2 regions of the Ventrimonas sp. genome follow, and region 1 is predicted to be linked to the other one. Evidence: predicted binding sites of a transcription regulator. Region 1 holds the regulator's gene; the other holds the start of a gene.

Region 1 (7,905 bases):
GATTTTTCAATTTCTCTTCAAGATCAATATAATCCATCCTATACGTATTTCCATCATGGATCAGCGGATTATTTACAACCCTTCTTCCTGCATTTTCAATTTTAATTGTAAATGGGTAATATACTGGCCGCTGAATGATGATCCCATCTCCCGGCTCTGTTAAAGCCCGAATCAGAAATGCAAGCGCAGGAACAACTCCAGGACTAAATGATAGTTCTTCTCTTTCTATTTTCCATCCATATTGTCTCATAAACCATCCTGATACAGCCTCATAGACATCTTGATTGTCATATGCTGTATAACCGTATATCTTTCTATCAATTCTTTGATGCAGTGCTTCTATAACAGGATCAGCACAAGGAAAATCCATATCTGCAACCCAAAAAGAAAGACTGTCTTTAGGTGCTCCTTCAGGCAAACAATCTCTTTTAAAGCTGTAGGTATTGCTTCTGTCAATAATTTCATCAAAATTATACTTCATTTTTCCTCTCCTTTTGTATTATTTAGATACTTAATAATCTTATGGTAAGATAATATCATCTTTCCTTGCATATGTAAACACCTTAAATAAACAAAATAAAACATGCACTTTTGTGCATGTTTTACATTTTGCTATCCTCTATATCTAATTTAAATGTTTGGTTCATCCTATCCAATATCCTGCATACTACTTCTATTTCTTTTTCTGAAAACTCTGCTAAATATTCAAATGTCCGTTCATAGCAATGTTGCTCAAATTTTTCTCTTGCCTCATACAAGCTCCATCCAGCAGACGTCAAATTTAAAAAAGTATTTCTCCTGTTTTTTTCATTTTTTATTTGTTCAATCAATCCTTTTGTCTGCAGTTTTTTCACCATCTGACTCGCTGCACTGCTGGTTTTGTTCAAATCTTGTGCTATATCTGAAACCGTCGTTCCTGGATGCTCTCCGATATATTTTATCAAATGAGCTTCAACCTGATATAAAATCACTTCCCCATATTTTCTCGATATAGAATCATATTCTTCCATTAAATCATATGCCCGATCGATTTGGTTCAACAATTCATCTAATAGTTTTGCCCGTTCCTTCTCCATTGACTTTTTTCATCCCTTCTTTATTCTTTTTATGGCATCGAAAACCCGTAGACTATTTACAGCCTACGGGTTAACTCTATTTAGAAAAAAGTCCCTTTTTCTTATGTTTTCCTTCTGTCGGCGCTTCTCCATGCATAACCGCATCGAAATTCCTCAGCGCTTCCTTCTGTGCCTCCGTCAGACGCTCCGGCACCTGAACAACCAGAGTCACATAGTGATCGCCGCGGAGATTGCGGTTACGTAAGGACGGTACACCCTTGCCCTTTAAGCGGACACGCGTATCGGTCTGGGTTCCTGCCTTGACCTCGTACTCGACCTCTCCGTCTACCGTCTTGATGCGGATCGGACCGCCCAGCGCTGCTGTTGCGAAGGAGATCGGTACGGTAGAGAAGATGTTGACATCCTGACGCTTGAATACCGGATGCTGGGATACAACTGCCTCAACCAGGAGATCACCTCTCTCGCCGCCGTTCACGCCAGGCTCACCACCGCCTGCGCAGCGTACACTCTGGCCATTATCGATACCAGCCGGAATGGTAACCTTAAATTTCTTCTTTCTGGTAATATAACCGCTTCCATAGCAGTCAGAGCATTTTTCTTTGATCACCTTGCCCTTGCCGCCGCAGTCCGGACAGGTCTGGACATTCTGCACCTGACCGAAGAAGGACTGCTGGGTGTAGATGATCTTACCCTTACCGCCGCACTTCTTACAGGTTTCCGGTGAAGTGCCTGGCTTTGCCCCGGTACCGTGACAGGTCGCACACTCTTCTTTGTAATTGATCTCAATTTCCTTTTCGCAGCCGAATACAGCCTCCTCAAAGGTAATGCGAATCGCGGTTCTCACATTGGCACCACGCATAGGGCCATTATACTGGCTGCCGCCGCGGCTTCTTCCGCCACCGAAGATATCTCCGAAGATATCTCCGAAGATGTCTCCCATGTCAGCTCCGTTGAAATCGAAACCGCCAAAGCCGCCGGCACCGCCGCCTGCGCCGCCCTCGAATGCAGCATGACCAAACTGGTCGTACTTTCTTCTCTTCTCCGGGTCACTTAACACGCTGTATGCCTCCGATGCTTCCTTGAACTTACGCTCGGCCTCGGCATCGCCCGGGTTAGCGTCCGGATGATATTTTTTTGCAAGGACACGATATGCTTTCTTTAATGCAGCCTCATCGGCGTTCTTCGGAACTCCCAGGACCTCGTAATAATCTCTCTTAGTCTCTGCCATGATGCTTTTTCCTTCCTCTTTCACTTAAGACGCATCCGCGCCCTTCTTTTTCTATACTGTCAATCAGCTTTTGGGGTTCAAAAATTTCCCTGTCTCCAGGCATACTTTCATGAACCATAATGTCTTTCAGACACCGAAATGGCTGTCGCCTCTTGCGAAAGTCCCGGAGCAAACGCTCCTGAGATTTTCGGAAAAAGCGCCAGCCTCTCCCGGCAATACTCCGGATTGGCGGAGAGACCTTGCGGTCTCCCCGTTGGTCCGTTATGCCTTACTATATGGATTATACCTCTTTGAAGTCACCGTCGATGACATCATCGTTATTTCCAGCGCCTGCGTTACCGCCTGCTGCGCCTGCCGCACCCTGTGCACCTGCTGCGCCCTGTGCGTTTGCGGCACCCTGAGCTGCCTCGTAAACCTTGCTGAACAATGCCTGTGCGCTGTTCATCAGTTTCTCCTTGCCAGCCTTGATGTCCTCAACCTGGGCATCGGTCATGTTGTCGATCGGAGCACGGTTGATAGCTTCCTTCAGGGCATTTAAGTCAGCCTCTACAGCAGCCTTGTCGTTTGCGTCGATCTTATCGCCAACCTCGCTTAATGCTTTCTCGGTCTGGAATACCATAGCATCTGCATCGTTTCTGGCATCAATTGCCTCTTTTCTCTTCTTATCCTGTGCTTCAAACTCAGCAGCCTCTTTCACTGCCTTATCGATATCAGCCTCAGACATGTTGGAGCCGGAGGTAATGGTGATATGCTGCTCTTTGCCGGTGCCAAGATCCTTAGCGGATACATTTACGATACCGTTTGCATCGATATCAAACGTAACCTCAATCTGCGGAACACCTCTTCTTGCCGGAAGGATACCGTCCAGGCGAAACTGGCCAAGGGTCTTGTTGTCACGTGCAAACTCACGCTCACCCTGTACAACGTGGATATCTACTGCCTCCTGGTTATCAGCTGCGGTAGAGAAGATCTGGCTCTTCTTGGTCGGAATGGTAGTGTTTCTCTCGATCAGTCTGGTAGCAATGCCTCCCATGGTCTCAATGGACAGTGACAGCGGAGTTACATCCAGAAGAAGGATATCACCTGCGCCGGCATCGCCAGCAAGCTTACCGCCCTGGATAGCAGCACCGATGGCTACGCACTCATCCGGGTTTAAGGACTTATTCGGCTCCTTGCCGGTCATCTGTTTTACTTTCTCCTGAGCTGCCAGCATACGGGTGGAACCGCCGACTAACAGAACCTTTCCAAGCTCAGCGGTGGTTACGCCGCCGTCTTTTAATGCGTTCTGTACCGGAACTGCTGTTCTCTCGATGAGGTCGTGGGTCAGCTCGTCGAATTTTGCTCTGGTCAGGTTCATATCCAGATGCTTCGGGCCCTCAGCGGTTGCAGTGATGAACGGCAGGTTGATGTTGGTGGTGGTTGCGGTAGAAAGCTCCTTCTTTGCCTTCTCTGCGGCCTCTTTCAGTCTCTGCATTGCCATCTTATCGCCGGACAGGTCTACGCCCTCAGCCTTCTTGAACTCGTCAACCAGCCACTGGGTAATGCGGTTATCGAAATCATCACCGCCTAAGTGAGTATCACCGTTGGTGGAAAGAACCTCGATTACGCCGTCACCAATCTCGATGAGGGATACATCGAAGGTACCGCCGCCTAAGTCGTATACCATAATCTTCTGCTCATTCTCGTTGTCCAGGCCGTATGCCAGCGCTGCCGCGGTCGGCTCGTTGATGATACGCTTTACATCCAGACCTGCGATCTTACCGGCATCCTTAGTTGCCTGACGCTGTGCATCGTTGAAGTATGCCGGAACAGTGATAACAGCCTCGCTTACGGTCTCACCCAGATAAGCCTCTGCATCTGCTTTTAACTTCTGCAGGATCATAGCGGAGATTTCCTGCGGAGTATAGCTTTTACCGTCGATGGTTACTTTATAGTCTGTACCCATATGTCTCTTAATGGAAGCAATGGTTCTGTCTGCGTTGGTAACTGCCTGACGCTTTGCCGGCTCACCTACCAGACGCTCACCGGTCTTGGTGAATGCTACGACAGACGGTGTGGTTCTGGAGCCTTCCTGGTTCGGGATAACTACCGGTTTACCACCCTCCATAACTGCTACACAGCTGTTTGTGGTTCCTAAATCAATACCAATAATCTTACTCATAATGTTTTCCTCCTGCTCTATTCAAACAATTTTTGATAATACGCTAAGTTTCGCAGCTGGTTTAGTTTGCAACCTGAACCATGCTGTGGCGTACCACGCTGCCGCGGTACTTGTAACCCTTCTGCAGTTCCATGGCGATCTCATTCTCGCCGTATTTCTCATCCTCCACATGCATCACTGCGTTGTGCAGGTTCGGGTCGAACTGCTTGCCTACTGCCTCGATCGATTCCACTCCGGCATCTTCCAGAGTTTTCACGAACTGCTTGTAGATCTTTTCAATGCCTTCGGCAAAGGAAGAACCCTTCTCATCCTCCGGCACGGCTGCCAGGCCTCTCTCGAAGTTATCTAACACCGGAAGGATCTTCTCGATGATATCCTTCGCTCCGATCTCGTACATGGCTGCCTTCTCTTTTTCCGTACGCTTGCGGAAATTATCAAACTCGGCCATCTGGCGTTTTAATCGATCCTGAAGTTCCTCAATCTGAGCATCTTTTGGATCTTTCTTTGCGTCCTTTGCTTCTTTTGCTTCGTTTTCCCTGGTTTCTGCCTCCTGGTTTTCGGTTCCTGCGGAGGTTTCGCCATTATCTGCTTCAGTGTGCTCAGTCTCAAGATTTTCGTTCTCGACCTCAGCGGCACTCTGCTTTACTTCTTTTTCTTTCTGACTCATGGTTTATCGCCTTTCTTTATCGGCGTCATCTCTGACACACTAACTCTCATTTTTATAGGTGGCATCCAGCTGCTTCATCAGATGCTTCAGCGTACTGAGTACTCTTTCGTAATCCATCCGCTTTGGTCCGATGATACCAATGGTACCGCGGATACCCTCTCCCAGCTCATAGTTGGCAGTGACCACGCTGCAGTCCTTCATGGTCTGAAGCGGTGTCTCGTCTCCAATGTAAACCTGGATTCCATTGCTGTCTTCCGACTCATTTACATCTGCAATGAGCTCCTGGAGCTTATCCTTCTGTTCCAGTGTACTGATTAGCTGGCTTGCTTTCTCACCGTCGCTCAGCTCCGGATATTTGAAAATATTGGTAGCACCGCTTGTGTAGATCTGAAGATCTTCCTCATCGGCCCGGATTGCTCCGGCTACTTCATTTAATACAAGATCCACAATCTGACTGTGAACGCCGGCCTGCTGTTTGAGCTTTGTGATAACATCCAGATTGATCTGCTCAATGGTGAGACCGTTAAGCGCGCTGTTTAAAAGGATGTTGAGGTTCAGGATATCTTCCTGGCTCACCGACTCCGGTACATTCACCATGGCATTCTTAATGAGGTTTCCCTCTACCACGATGACCACCAGGAGTTTGTTTTCCTCCATCCGGGACAGCTGGATGAATTTCAGCTTGTTCTGGTGATACTGCGGACCACTGATCATGGCAGCATAGTTGGTGTTGTTAGCCAGAAGCTGTGCCAGCTTCTTTAAGACCAGTTCCACACGGTCAACCCTTTTGATCATCAGGCTTTTGACCTCCGTGACTTCCTGTTCTTTTTCCTGCATGATCTGGTCTACATAGAAGCGGTAGCCTTTATCGGATGGGATCCGTCCCGCCGATGTATGGGGCTGCTGGATATATCCCATCTCCTCCAGATCCGACATTTCGTTTCGGATGGTTGCGGAACTCAGTTTTAAATCCGTATATTTGGAAATGGTTCTGGAACCCACCGGCTCACCTGTTTCCAGATAAGTCTTGATGATAGCTTTTAATATAGTAACTTTACGATCATCCAGTTCCATTCTGCCGCCTCCTTCTTCTTGTTAGCACTCATCATCAAGGAGTGCTAACATTCTGTGATTAATATACTTTACCCTATGTAGTTTGTCAAGAGGTTTGCCTGAAAAATCTGTGTTTTTTCTGTGACTTTTTGTATTTTCCAGGGCAGAAACAGACCTGCTTTTCGTTTTTTCCTTGACAAATCAAAAAAAATGTGTAAAATAAGGACTTATCGTTCATATGTTACAAATTTGTTACATATATTTAATTTGTGTGAATTGAATATTTCGTTTTTGTGGCACACAAACCTGTAACAGATTCTGGAAAAGAAAGGACTGATTTTATGTTAAAAACCAAAAGAATGTTTGTCACCTTACTGATCTCAGCCATGTTCCTGATCGGAGGTGCCTTTACTGCTCTGGCAGCAGCCCCGGATGGCTCCTTTGATGCATTCGAGGGCAATACCATTGTCGGCTGGGCGTGGGATTCCTCCATGCCGAACACCGGCGTTCCGGTCAGCGTAACCATTACCAATAAAGAAACCGGTGAGCAGGTTAAAAGCTATCACCAGACCGCAGTCACCTACCGTTCTGATCTGAAAGGAAACGGAATCGGCAATGGGAATCACGGTTTCCGCATCAGCATAAACTGGGACGCGCTGGCAGACGGCACTTATGTTGTAGAAGGCGCGGTAGACGGCAAAGCGCTTTCCAATCCGAAAACCTATGTAAAGGGAGAATCGGCCCAGACTGCTGCTGAAAGCACTTCTGCTGAGGAAAGCCACGAACATACCGGTTTAAAATCCCTCGGCTTCTTCCGCACCACCGGCTACTGTCCATGCAGACAGTGCTCCGAGGGCTGGGGCCGCCACACCAGCACCGGCACCATCGCAACCTCCGGACGTACCATTGCCGTGGACCCGCGCGTCATTCCTTACGGAAGCAAGGTCATGATCGGCGGTATCATCTACACCGCAGAGGACCGCGGCGGCGGCGTCAAGGGCAACCACGTGGATATTTTCTTTGATACTCACGCACAGACACGGCAGCACGGAAAGCAGACGCAGGAAGTGTTCCTGGTGCTGGGGTAAAATAACCATTTGATTCACTTTAATAGGGCCGTGTGAGTTGCCTTTCGGCAACTCACACGGCCTTTGTCATATACTTATATTGTTATTTACATCACCAGTCTTTTACAGATCCATCGAATGCCCGGTGCGCTGCATTGCTGCCGCGCTCTTTTGCCGGATACAGTTCTTCTGCATCGTCGGCAAGTTCAATTCCGATTCCCGGTGCTTCCGGAATCATCATACAGCCATTCTCAAAATGGAATGGTTCTTTCACCATCTTGTCTTCCGCTCCATTTAAGCAGAAGCCCGGGAGTTCCTGGATCCCAAGGTTCGGAATGGCTGCGCAGATCTGCAGGCAGGCTGCCGTGGATACCGGTCCAAGCGGGTTATGCGGAATCACCAGTACATCGTGTGCTTCTGCAAGCGCACAGATCTTCTTGCTGGTGGTAATGCCGCCAACTGCGCAGACATCCGGACGGATATACTGGCATGCATGGCGTGCCATCAGCACTTCAAATTCGCGCAGATCGATGGCTCTCTCACCGGTTGCGATCGGAACCCCGATCTTGGATGCCACCTCTGCCATCGTATCCACATTGTCCGGCGGAACCGGATCTTCCAGGATCATCGGGCGGTATGGCTCTACTGCACGA
Region 2 (7,905 bases), on a different contig from region 1:
ATCCAGGATGGCCCCGGGTGATCCGCTTGTATCCTATTACGGTGACCGCGTAGAGCGGATGAGTCCGCAGGAGCGCGTCTGGGCGGAGGAAAAGCTGGGACTGGACGATGGAATTATGGTTCAGTATGTGCGCTGGCTGAAGGAGGCAGCCCATGCAGATTTTGGCATTTCCTATAAGTATAAGCAGGATGTGGTGACGGTGATCGGAAACCGTGTAGGAAATACGCTTCTGCTTGGCGGAATAGGATTTCTTCTGATCTTTTTCGGCTCACTGTTTCTGGGAATCCTCTGTGCCTGGCGGGAGGGCGGTCTGCTGGACCGCTTCTTCTGCCGTATCGGGACCATCACCAGCTGTATTCCGGAGTTCTGGATGTCGCTGGTGCTGATCCTGATCTTTTCAGCAGGACTTCACTGGCTGCCAAGCTCTGGAGCTTATACCGCAGGAAAAGCGGCAGATATTACAGACCGGCTGCGGCATCTGGTATTGCCGCTTTCTGTGGTGGTTCTGAGCCATTTGTGGTACTACGCATTTCTGATGCGAAACCGCATGCTGGAAGAAATCCGTGGAGATTATGTACTTCTGGCACGGGCCAAGGGCCTGCGAAAAGGCAGGATTTTGCTGAATCATTGCCTGCGGGGGGCTCTGCCCTCTTACTTAAGTATCATGGCCATTGCAGTGCCTCACATTCTGGGTGGGACCTATGTGGTGGAGACGGTTTTTTCTTATCCGGGTCTTGGTACACTGACCTATGAGAGCGCCCGATATAAGGATTATAATCTGCTGATGCTCTTGTGTATCCTGTCCGGAATCCTGGTAATCCTGTGCAGCATGGCAGCTGAAAAGATCAACGAATGGCTGGATCCGCGGCTGCGGGTGACCTGCGGCGAGCGGAAAGAGCAGGAGAAAAAAACGGAGGCTGAGGAAAGTACAGAGGTCTGTGATGCGAACGTGCAGCCGGAGACAGAGCATGCGGAGCAGCGGAGCATGCAGGAGAACAGGCCGGATGTGCTGCAAAAAACAGCGTCAGCAGACGAAGCTATAAAGTCGGATTTTAGTGTCGGCACAGAAATAACGGCCGAACATGTACAGCCGGTTTCAGATCCCCGATTCCGCGTTGTCGGCATCCGGCCATCCGGGCCAGCTCCGGCGCAGAAGAACATTTCCTGGTATCAGAACAAGCCGTTGTTTCCTGTCCTGGTTCTTGCAGCGATCATTCTGGGCTGCATCTGCGCGGACTGGATCATGACGAAAGATCCTGCATATATGGATCTTTTAAACTGCAATGTTCACCCTGGGAAAGAGTTTTTGTTCGGTACGGATACGATGGGGCGGGACATTTTTTCCATGATCTGGTCTGGTGGCAGGATTTCTCTGACCATTGGCGTGCTGGCATCCCTGATTGCGGCAGCGATTGCTATTTTTTACGGGGCAGTCAGTGGCTGCGCTCCGGCCTGGCTGGATGAACTGCTGATGCGTTTGTCTGAAATTTTCTTAAGCGTGCCGAACCTCCTTCTGGTAATTTTGCTTCAGGCGGCTTTTGGAAAAGCCGGGATCCTCAGCTTGTCGGTAGTGATCGGAGTGACAAGCTGGGCAGGAATGGCCAGGGTGGTGCGCACGGAGGTGCGGCAGATCCGAAACAGTGAATATGTCATTGCGGCCCGGGCTATGGGCGGCGGTTTTTTCTATATCTTAAGGCGTCATCTGACACCGAATTTCATTGCCTCGATTTTGTTTATGGCAGTGATGAATATCCGCAGCGCTATTACAGCGGAATCTACGTTAAGCTACATGGGAATCGGCCTGCCGCTTGAGATGATCTCCTGGGGAAGCATGCTGAGCTTGGCAGAAAAGGCAATGTCCGGTGGCGCCTGGTGGATCATTGTGATTCCGGGATCATTTCTGGTGGTGACCCTGCTTTGCATTACCGATATCGGAGAGGCTTTGCGGAAAGCGGCGAACCGGAAGGAAAGCAATCTGTAATAAGCTGGAAAAAGAACTGAGAAAGCGTGAAACTCTTTGTGAAAACAGAGGGTTCACGCTTTCTTTGTGTTTTTATCACATGGAATCAGTAAACATTGATAGTTCACAAAAAGTTCACAAAAAATTAGCACTCACCTCTTGACAGTGCTAATAATGCGTGCTATAGTACATGTAGAACAAAGGAAGGGGATACAGAGGGAACAAAGAAAGAGGTTCCCGGAGGTCTCTGAAAGATCCTGGTTCCAAAGAAACAAGGTTAAGCATAGATAGAAAAGGAGAGATGACTTATGTTAATGCCGAGTATTTTTGGTGAGGATATGTTTGATGACTTTATGAGAGATTTTCCATTCTTCGATGAGAATGCAGGTAATAAAATAGAGAAGAAACTTTACGGACGTCATGCAAAGAATATGATGAAGACCGATATCAAGGAACAGGAAGACGGCTACGAGCTGGAGATGGATCTTCCGGGATTCACAAAAGACGAGATTACCGCAGAGCTGAAAGATGGTTACTTAACCATCAGCGCATCCAAGGGACTTGATAAGGACGAGCAGGAGAAAGAAACCGGTAAGTATATCCGCCGTGAACGTTACGCGGGTGCGTGCCAGCGTTCCTTCTATGTAGGTGAAGATATCACCGAGCAGGACATTAAGGCAGAGTTCAAGCACGGTATCCTGAAACTGTTCGTTCCGAAGAAGGAAGCACAGCCGAAGGTAGAAAATAAAAAATACGTAGCCATTGAAGGCTAATACAAATGACTGAAACTTCCCCGGAAAACAGTAAGGCTGCCTGGCCGGGGAAGAAACCGCAGCCATAATATAGAAGACTGAATTTGATAATAAGTAAATTTTAGATAGATAAAGGAGAGATGACTTATGTTAATGCCGAGTATTTTTGGTGAGGATATGTTTGATGAATTTATGAGAGGTTTTCCGTTCTTCGATAACAGCGCAGAGAACAACGTTGAGAAGAAACTATATGGTCACAACGCCAAGAACGTTATGAAAACCGATATCAAAGAGCTGGAAGGCGGCTATGAGCTGGAGATCGATCTTCCGGGATTCACGAAAGAGGAAGTCACCGCAGAACTGAAGGATGGCTATTTAACCATCAGTGCCGCTAAGGGACTTGATAAGGATGAGCAGGAGAAAGAAACCGGTAAGTATATCCGCCGTGAACGTTATGCCGGTGCGTGCCAGCGTTCTTTCTACGTTGGTGAAGATGTGACCGAGCAGGACATCAAGGCTGAGTTCAAGCATGGTATGCTGAAGCTGTTTGTTCCGAAGAAGGAAGCAAAACCGGCGGTAGAAACCAAGAAATATGTTACCATTGAAGGCTGATGCGTAAGCAGGCTGAGATGGCAGCAGAACCGCATGAGAGAAAGTGAATAAAAAGTCCACGGGCCAGTAAATGTGCTGGTCCGTGGACTTTTTGCGTGCTTGTAAAAGCCAGCGTCCGGTTGCTGTCCCATATCTGCATTTGAAATCTTAAGAAAAAAGTTTCCTTTCTTCATAAAACGATGACAATTTGGACACAATTTTATTGTTCAATAGGAGTGGCTGTGGAGATAGACACAGTTACAGATCGCATATGCATCAGCAGCCGGAAATGCTTTCAGATCGAGGAAAAACAGATTCCGTCTGCTCAAAAAAGAAAGGTTGGTTAAAATGAAAAAAAGAGCATTGATTATGATGAGCACCGCAATGGTCATGGTATTTGCAGCAGCTTGTTCTTCAAAAAATACCCCGTCTGCTACAGCAAGTGAGACAACGGCTACAGTGGCAGAAACAACACAGCAGGAGACCACAAAGGCAGAAAGCACAGCCTCTGCTGAGAGTCTGAACACAGATGAAGCAAAGGATTCAGAGGAATCTAAGGCAGATTCTGCCGCAGATCAGGAAGAAGCAAGCATGACAGGCACGATCAGTGACATCAAGGATTTCATGTTTACCATCACATTTGATGGTCAGGATTACGGCTTCAGCTTTGATCAGAATGAGAAGCCACAGGGGTTAGACAGTGTGAAGGATGGTGATACCGTGATGGTAACCTATACCGGTACGGTAAATACCGTGGATGCCTTCACCGGAAAAATCCTTTCTGTTGAAAAAGTAGATTAAGAGGGAAGTATTTGGCAGGTCTGTACAGTGAATGCGCAGACCTGCCAAACAACATTATATGCTTCAGGAAGCACTGTAGGAATCTACCGTAATGGTATAGCAGCTGCTTCCTTTTTTTATTACCGTTCCATCACTCTTTTTGATGGTGACGTTTGCGCTGCCTTCACCGCCGTTGTCATCCGGTCCGCCCTTGCCGTCCGGCGCTTCTTTGCCATCTGGCGCGCCATTTCCGTCATTGTTTTCATTCTGTCCGTCCTGATCTTTGTTTGATGTGCCCAGTATAAAGAACAAAGCGTTAAATTCACAAAATGTTCATAAAAACAATAAAATTCTGATAAAATGAGAAAAAAAGAAATATTTTGCAACAAATCAACTGTACGAGTGCGGAAAAAAATGGTATGATGCAAGAAAGAAAATAAACTGGGAAAACAGCTTTATCGTTGAGTTTTTAGGATAATAGAGTAATGATCAGACAAAATCTTATATAAAGGGGGAACCAATCATGGCAGATTATATTATGGCACTGGACGCGGGGACAACCAGCAACCGCTGCATTCTTTTCAATAAAAAGGGCGAGATCTGCAGCATGGCGCAGCGGGAATTTCACCAGTATTTTCCACAACCTGGCTGGGTGGAGCATGACGCGGATGAGATCTGGGCCAGCATGCTGGGGGTGGCCGTGGAGGCCATGAGCCGCATCGGCGCAGAAGCAGCAGACATTGCGGCGATCGGTATCACCAATCAGAGAGAAACCACCATTGTATGGGATAAGGAGACTGGTGAACCCATTGCCCACGCCATTGTCTGGCAGTGCCGCCGTACCGCAGCCTACTGCGATTCTCTGAAGGAACAGGGCTATATGGACAGCTTCCGGAAGAAAACAGGACTTGTCATTGACGCGTATTTTTCCGCTACCAAGATCAAATGGCTGTTAGACCATGTGCCGGGAGCAAGGGAGCGGGCGGAGAAGGGTGAGCTTTTGTTTGGCACAGTGGAAACCTGGTTGATCTGGAAGCTGACCAAGGGCGCGGTACATGTAACCGATTACTCCAATGCTTCCCGCACGATGCTGTTCAATATCAATACTCTGCAGTGGGATGATGAAATCTTAAAGATCCTGGATATTCCGAAATGCATGCTGCCGGAGCCGAAGCCGTCAAGCTGCGTATACGGGGAGACAGAGCCTTCTTATCTGGGCGGAGCCATTCCTATTGCCGGGGCAGCGGGAGACCAGCAGGCGGCGCTGTTCGGTCAGACCTGTTTTGAGGCGGGGGAAGCGAAGAATACCTATGGAACAGGCTGTTTCCTGCTTATGAACACCGGAGAAAAGCCGGTATTCTCCCGAAACGGGCTGGTCACCACCATTGCCTGGGGACTGGACGGAAAGGTGGATTATGCGCTGGAGGGTTCCATCTTCGTGGCCGGAGCGGCGGTCCAGTGGCTGCGGGATGAGCTGCGGCTGATCGATTCGGCAGAGGATTCCGAGTATATGGCAAAAAAAGTGAAGGATACCAACGGCTGCTATGTGGTTCCGGCCTTCACCGGTCTTGGTGCTCCGCATTGGGATCAGTACGCCAGAGGAACTATTGTGGGTATTACCCGGGGTGTGAACAAATACCACATCATCCGGGCTACACTGGAGTCTATTGCCTACCAGGTACATGACGTACTGGTGGCCATGAAAGCGGATTCCGGTATTGACCTGACTTCCCTGAAGGTTGATGGCGGAGCCAGTGCCAACAATTTCCTGATGCAGACCCAGGCAGACTTTATCCAGGCACCGGTGAAGCGGCCCTCTTGTGTAGAGACAACCGCCATGGGCGCGGCCTATCTGGCGGGACTTGCAGTGGGATACTGGAAGAATCAGGAAGAAGTCAAGGAAAATCAGGAGACAGACCGGATCTTTACGCCGGAACTGGATGAAAAGACCCGCAGGACCATGGTCCGCGGGTGGGAGAAGGCGGTTCGCTACGCATACGGCTGGGCGCGGGAACGCTGAGTGCCACAATCGGATCAGGCTGCAGGAAGTGCAGTCTGGTGATAAAAAACACCGGAGCGCTGGGCATAAGGCTCAGGACTCCGGCGGTGCAAAAAAGTCACGTTCAATAAACAGGCATACATTGTCGACAAAGCTGTCCGGGTCACAGGGTTCTTCCTGATCGAGATAGCACTGTACAATATTAAAATAAAAATCTGTCATCAGGCTGGTGAATATAGGGGCAGGAAGCTTCAAGCGATAGCCCTTTTGTTCAGCAGCCTGAATTTTATCATTCATAATGCGGATGAGGCCGGTGCGGATGATGCGCATCAGGTCACCGTCCTGATTGGCATGGTAGATTTTCTGGTACAAAATCCGGTTCTCGCCGATAAGATGCAGCAGGATCAGCAGGAAGTCCCGCACGGAAGTGCGGTTGGTGAAATACATGACATCTTCATTCAGGCCAAGCTCATCTAGCATAGAGCCAAGGCAGTAATGGAGCAGGTCATATTTATCCTCAAAATAGCGGTAAAACGTAGAACGGGAAATCAGCGCGGTATTGCAGATGTCGGTCAGTGTGAGCTGCTCAAAAGGCAGGGCTGCAAGCTGGGAAAAGAGAGCACCCTTCAAAAGCGCGTAGGTGCGGCGGGCGGTAATACTGGTTTTCCGGGATGTAGACTGTGCCATAATAACCTCCGTGATCGATGAATTTGCGCATGAAAAACAGCACAGGTTCACAATGTATAAAACTGGACAAATCTAAAACAAGTGTCTCATTATGAACATTCCAAACAAAACTGATACTTGTGTATTTTAACATATACATAGATAATAATGCAATAAAATGAAGAGGAATTCTGGAGGTTTTTATGGATTATCGAGATAAATTGCACAAAAACAAACAGTTCTTAACGAACCCTTTGCGTGTCGCACTTTTTGCGGTTGGGTTGGTGCTGCTGCATCAGCCGGTGGCGGCGCTGGCGGCTGCGTCCACCATTGAGGCAGGAAGCGGTGCTGTGGCAGAGACAAAGCCGGCGTCTGTATATGGAACGACAAAAGTAATCGATTCAGAAGAAACAGAAACGGCCCGGGCAAACTGGGTAAAGGAGGGCGACGACTGGTATTATCTCCTGCCGGACGGCAGCAGGAACCGGCAGGATCTGCAGTTTGACAATGCCCTTTATAAATTTAACTGGAACAGCTCTTTAAAAACGGCCCAATGGGTACCGAATACCGGCGGCGGTGCGTATCCGGTGTTCTGTTACGATGAAGAAACGCAGTTTTTATTTGACCAGTTAAATGACGAGAAAAAGGATCTGTATTTTGACGAGTATCCGGACCGGGAAGAGGAGTACGGTAATGATGAAAAGCGGCAGTACGACCGCTATGCCGGATTTATCATGGATGAAAAATTGAATCAGGCAGCAGCTCACCGTCTGGAAGCAGCGCTGGCAAATGGTTACAGCGGTGACGCGATTCCCGGTGAGGGAACCTTAAAGGATTACCTGGAAAAAATTTCCTACCGGAAAAATTCCAGCTGCCGGGAGCTTTACCTGCGGGGCCGAGAGGATGCGGACGATGCCTTTGACAAGCTCATCGGCAAGACCCAGGACAAATATGATTCCAGCGGAAAACGGAAAGATTCCCTGGATTATTACCGGCGTATCGGCATGGCCCATGCGGAGAAAGACGGAGAACACTATTTTATGGTGATCCTGATGCGGTAGAAGTGAAAAGAAAAAGGGAAAGAGGAGCAGAGATCAGTTATGGAAGACAAAAAATCCCTGAAAGATAAATTAAAAGCGCATCTGCCCCACAAAAGG

What was found. The regulator HrcA, encoded in region 1, represses chaperone genes, less so after heat shock. The targets are predictions, from matches to a motif close to TGTTAGCACTCNNNNNNNNNGAGTGCTAACA.
Region 2: the regulator HrcA is predicted to act here: its motif matches at 2,104-2,134, upstream of ACMP1L_RS00900 (Hsp20/alpha crystallin family protein).

What each region holds. Positions count from the first base shown of each region.
Region 1 covers NZ_DBFCCJ010000010.1:10,794-18,698, reverse strand. The annotation lists gene ACMP1L_RS01465 (MalY/PatB family protein) at 1-481, opposite strand, end outside; gene ACMP1L_RS01460 (MarR family winged helix-turn-helix transcriptional regulator) at 603-1,076, opposite strand; gene dnaJ (molecular chaperone DnaJ) at 1,153-2,304, opposite strand; gene dnaK (molecular chaperone DnaK) at 2,585-4,465, opposite strand; gene grpE (nucleotide exchange factor GrpE) at 4,527-5,132, opposite strand; gene hrcA (heat-inducible transcriptional repressor HrcA) at 5,172-6,206, opposite strand; gene ACMP1L_RS01435 (3D domain-containing protein) at 6,527-7,273, shown strand; gene ACMP1L_RS01430 (mandelate racemase/muconate lactonizing enzyme family protein) at 7,365-7,905, opposite strand, start outside.
Region 2 covers NZ_DBFCCJ010000008.1:24,439-32,343, forward strand. The annotation lists gene ACMP1L_RS00895 (ABC transporter permease subunit) at 1-1,981, shown strand, start outside; gene ACMP1L_RS00900 (Hsp20/alpha crystallin family protein) at 2,269-2,733, shown strand; gene ACMP1L_RS00905 (Hsp20/alpha crystallin family protein) at 2,860-3,324, shown strand; gene ACMP1L_RS00910 (hypothetical protein) at 3,673-4,104, shown strand; gene ACMP1L_RS00915 (hypothetical protein) at 4,168-4,395, opposite strand; gene glpK (glycerol kinase GlpK) at 4,607-6,103, shown strand; gene ACMP1L_RS00925 (TetR family transcriptional regulator) at 6,176-6,769, opposite strand; gene ACMP1L_RS00930 (hypothetical protein) at 6,952-7,809, shown strand; gene ACMP1L_RS00935 (efflux RND transporter permease subunit) at 7,849-7,905, shown strand, end outside.